DNA from 2 places in the Mesorhizobium sp. CA15 genome. Region 2 is predicted to be linked to the other one. Evidence: predicted binding sites of a transcription regulator. Region 2 holds the regulator's gene; the other holds the start of a gene.

Region 1 (2,396 bases), on a different contig from region 2:
GCGTCACCGGCCGGCTGAAGGAGATCATCAACCGCGGCGGCGAGAAGATCTCGCCGCTCGAGGTCGACGGCGTCTTGATGGATCACCCAGCGGTGGCGCAGGTCGTCACCTTCGCCATGCCACATGACAAGCTGGGCGAAGAGGTGGCGGCGGCCGTCGTGCTGCGCGAAGGCGAGAGCGCCAGCGAGGCCGATATCCGTGGCTTTGCACAGACCCGGCTCGCCGATTTCAAGGTGCCGCGCAAGGTGGTGATCCTCGACGAGATCCCGAAGGGCGCGACGGGCAAGCTGCAGCGCATCGGGCTGGCGGCCAAGCTCGGACTCGGCTGATGCGCGTTACAGTCTTTGGCGCCGGCGCCATTGGGGGCTATCTCGCCGCCAAGCTCGCGATCGCCGGCTCGGTCGACCTGTCGATCGTCGCGCGCGGCGCGCATCTGGAAGCGATCAAGGCCGGCGGCCTTCGCCTGATCGAGGACGGCAAGGAAACCGTGGCGCAGGTGAGGGCGGCGGCACGCGCCGAGGAGCTCGGCGTGCAGGACTATGTCGTGCTGGCGCTGAAGGCGCATTCGCTGGCCCCGGCGCTGGACGAGATTGCGCCGCTCTTGGGCGAGGCGACAGTCGTCGTCACCATGCAGAACGGCGTGCCGTGGTGGTACTTCTACAAGGCGGGCGGCGCGCTCGAAGGCACACGGCTCGACGCGGTCGATCCAGGTGGCGCGATCTGGCAGCGCATCGGACCGGAGCGCGTCATCGGCTCCGTCGTCTATCCCGCTGTCGAGGTCGATGCGCCGGGCCTGATCCGCCATGTCGAAGGCACGCGCTTTTCGCTGGGCGAGCCGTCGGGGAAGAAGAGCGAGCGAGCCGCCGCGCTTGCGCGCGAAATGGTCAAGGCCGGGCTGCAGGCGCCGGTGCGCGAGGACATCCGCTCGGAGATCTGGGTGAAGCTTTGGGGCAATCTCTCCTTCAACCCGATCTCGGCGCTGACCGGCGCCACGCTTGCGGCAATCGTCGGCGATGAAGCCACGCGCGCCGTCGCCCGCGCCATGATGCTGGAGGCGCAGGCGATCGGGGAGAAGCTCGGCGTGCGCTTCCTCATCCCCGTCGACCGGCGCATCAAGGGGGCCGGCGATGTCGGCGAGCACAAGACATCGATGCTGCAGGATCTCGAACGCGGTCGGCCGATGGAGATTGACGCGCTGGTCACCGCCGTGCAGGAACTCGGCCGCCTGACCGGCCAACCGACGCCGATCATCGACACCGTGCTGGCGCTGGTACGGCGGCTGGCGATCGAGCGCGGGTGTTATTGACTTCATAGACGTAAAGATCGTCCCCTCTTGACTCTTGCCAATGTTCCTGTTTTGTTCTTGTTAAAAGCTTAACAGGAGCGTTCTCAGCCGAACGAGTACGGATGTCTCGGCAGCAAGAGTTTGATTTCGGCATCCCGATTCCCCCACTGCAGCCGAAGCGGCCGGACCGGGTGTTCTTTGCTCTGTTTTTGCAGGCAAAGGATCGTGCCGCGTTTTGGTCGCTGCAGAGACATCTGTGTGATCTCAACGGGATAACCGGGACGCTGCTGCTAAAAGAGCGATTTCACATCACTCAACAGCATGTGGGCGACTACAAAAGACTTAGATCGAAAATCGAATTCGCGGCCAAGCGGGCCGGCCGAATGGTTGAAATGCCGGCGTTTGAAGTCACGTTTAGCCATGCTGTAAGTTTTCCCGGCCGCCCGGCGGCAAAAGGCAGGCCGCCGTCGCGTCCGTTCGTGCTTTTGGCAGACGATGGGCCGGTCTGCGAACTCAGCCGGTTGATTGGCATCGCCATGAAAGCAAATGGTCTCAAATCGGCGGATCACTTCGTCCCGCATATGACGATTGCCTATGACGAGAAATTCGTCCCCAGGCAGCCGATCGAGCCAATCGGCTTTGTAGCAAGGGAGTTCGTCCTCATTCACAGCCTGCGCGGCCTGACGATCTACAAGGATCTGAGCCGCTGGCCGCTGATGGCCGCGTCATCCTGACACGAATTGTCACCTGCGGAGCGCCGCACCGCTGGCAGATGAACCATCGGTCCCTACTTGATGTCTTGTCCAAACCGGGAGGAAATCATGAACACTGCGGAAATTGCCAAGGATTTCACCGAGCTCCTCAAGAAGGGCGACAGCCACGGTGCCGCCGCGAAATACAATGCCGACGACATCGTCAGCTACGAAGCCATGGAAGGCCCGATGGCCGTGTGCAACGGCAAGGAAGCCGTCAAGCAGAAGGGCGAGTGGTGGGAGGCCAACCATGAGGTTCATGGCGGTTCGGTCGAGGGCCCCTACGTCAATGGCGACCAGTTCGCCTTGCGCTTCAGCTTCGACGTGACACCCAAATCCACCGGCGAGCGCGTCAAGAT
Region 2 (2,396 bases):
ATTCCTGCCTCGCGGCAGTCTCGATCTCGCTGAAGGCGTCTACCGAAGCAGCGCCCAGCGAATTGCCGTCGAGGTATATGACGTCTTCCGGCAAGACGAAGCGATCGCGCATGGCGCGCAGCGGATCCGCGGCATCCATCGCCTCGACTTCGGCGAGATCAGGAATTCCCCTCATTGTGCTGCCGCCTCCATTTCGATCTGGCCAAGGGGGTTTTCTCACCACCGTCGGCGACAGGGCAAGAACCTTTGGTCCTATGTTAGCTGGTCCATAGACGGCGAAGACTGCGGATCGGAACTTCGCCAAGGTTGGCATTTTGGGTTCGTTTCGTTCACGGTGCCACGCGCTTACGGTAGAGCCAACCACGGCTTCGTGATCGTGGCGGGTTGTATTTCAGCGTAAGGGGAACTCCAAAATCGAGCGAAATCAATGCCGCTGCCCCAGGAGGGGCAGCCGGCCGTCACCGGATGCGACATTGTTTCGGCAGCCTTAACAAATTCACTAAACTTTAAACGGTTGCGGAACACAACTGGAACAGATAGTGTTTGTTCTGGGTTTGTTTTTCTGATTCTGGTTTCAGAACCCGTGGGGGCCGCCGATGCTGACGCGCAAACAACATGAACTCCTGATGTTCATCCATGAACGCCTGAAGGAGAGCGGGATTCCTCCATCATTCGATGAGATGAAGGAGGCGCTCGACCTTGCCTCCAAGTCCGGCATCCACCGGCTGATCACTGCGCTGGAGGAACGTGGCTTCATTCGCCGGCTGCCGAACCGGGCGCGCGCGCTGGAAGTGCTGCGCCTACCCGACTCGATCGCGCCTGGCCTGAATGCCGCGAAGAAGTTTTCGCCGAGCATCATCCAGGGCGGCCAAGGCAATCTCAGTCGCCAGGTCAAGCCGACGACGCCATCGCGCACCCCGACGCCAAGCAACGACGACGAGGCCGCGGCGGCCGTATCCATTCCGGTGATGGGCCGCATCGCCGCCGGCGTGCCGATTGACGCCATCCAGCACCAGACGCATTCGATCTCGGTGCCGCCGGACATGATCATGGGCGGCGAGCATTACGCGTTGGAGGTCAAGGGCGACTCGATGATCGAGGCCGGCATCTTCGACGGCGACACCGTCATCATCCGCAATGCCAACACCGCAAGCCCGGGCGAGATCGTGGTGGCGCTGGTCGACGATGAGGAGGCGACGCTTAAGCGTTTCCGCCGCAAGGGTGCCTCGATCGCGCTCGAGGCCGCCAACCCGGCCTATGAGACCCGGATCTTCGGACCGGATCGGGTCAAGGTTCAGGGCAAGCTCGTCGGACTTATCCGCCGCTACTGAGCAGAACTGCCCGGCCTTCTTCGCCCGGACGACAATCTATTGGGCCGGTGCGGCGGCTGGTTTTTCCGGCTGCTTATAGGGCGCCAGTCCCCTCGCCTCGCGCGTGTATTTCCGCTGCTCGTGCCAGGGTCGGTATGGTTCTACGACCGCGTAGCGGACGGTTGGCCGCGCGGTTGCCGATTGCGGATCGAAGAAAACGGCGGCGCTGCCGTCGCGCGCCAGCTGCCGCTTGGTGACGACGAGCACACGCGGATCGCGGCACGGGTTATAGGCCGTGGCGTCGTTGATGACGATGAGGTCGGCGAAGCCGCAGGCCGGCCGGGCGGTGTCGCGGGTCTCGGCGAGCGCGACGATCGCGCCGGAAGGATGCCGACCGATGCAGAGATCGCCGCTGCAATAGAAGGGCGAGCCGGGCGGCAGGTCGACGGGATCGGCAATGTCCAGCGCATCTTTGGCGAACCTTTCCGGCGGCACGATCTCCTCGGCTTTCAGCGCCCGTTTCCAATTGTCGGTGGTGAACTCGTTGGAGCGTTCGCGATTGACGGCAAGCTCGCCGCCGCCGATCGGCATCGCCACCAGATGCGCATCCTCCGAGATAAGCACGTCCGGTGTGCGGACATGCGGAATGGCCAGCAGCGCAGCGAGCGCGAAAGGAACGGCGGCAAGCCTCAGCCAGGTGGTAGCCATGGTCGCGATGACCAGCGCGACCGTCGCCAGCAGCACCGACTGGATCGAGATCAGCCCCACGGCGTCGACCGGTGAGCGCTCGGAAATCCATGCCGAAATGGCGATCATCGCCGTCAGGCCTTTGCCCATGACAAAGAGGAAGGGACCGTCTAAGCCGAAGGGCATGGCCAGCGCGCTCAGCACGGCGAACGGCATGACGACCAATGAGACGATCGGCATGACCGCCAGATTGGCCAGCAGGCTGAGCGGCGACACCCGCTGGAAGTGCCAGATGGCAAACAACAATGTTGCGCTGCCCGCGATGAGCGACGTCACGGCGGCGCCACCCGCTCCAATCGCCAGTTTTCGCGATAAGAACCCGAGAAACGAACGCTTTGC

Evidence for each region. The regulator LexA, encoded in region 2, represses DNA repair genes until DNA is damaged. The targets are predictions, from matches to a motif close to TGTTCNNNNTGTGTTCNG.
Region 1: the regulator LexA is predicted to act here: its motif matches at 1,348-1,365, upstream of LB515_RS07955 (2'-5' RNA ligase family protein).

The regions. Positions count from the first base shown of each region.
Region 1 covers NZ_JAIUHQ010000003.1:280,217-282,612, forward strand. The annotation lists gene LB515_RS07945 (acyl--CoA ligase) at 1-329, shown strand, start outside; gene LB515_RS07950 (2-dehydropantoate 2-reductase) at 329-1,306, shown strand; gene LB515_RS07955 (2'-5' RNA ligase family protein) at 1,408-2,019, shown strand; gene LB515_RS07960 (nuclear transport factor 2 family protein) at 2,107-2,396, shown strand, end outside.
Region 2 covers NZ_JAIUHQ010000001.1:222,262-224,657, forward strand. The annotation lists gene kynU (kynureninase) at 1-175, opposite strand, end outside; gene lexA (transcriptional repressor LexA) at 597-1,331, shown strand; gene LB515_RS01145 (ComEC/Rec2 family competence protein) at 1,368-2,396, opposite strand, start outside.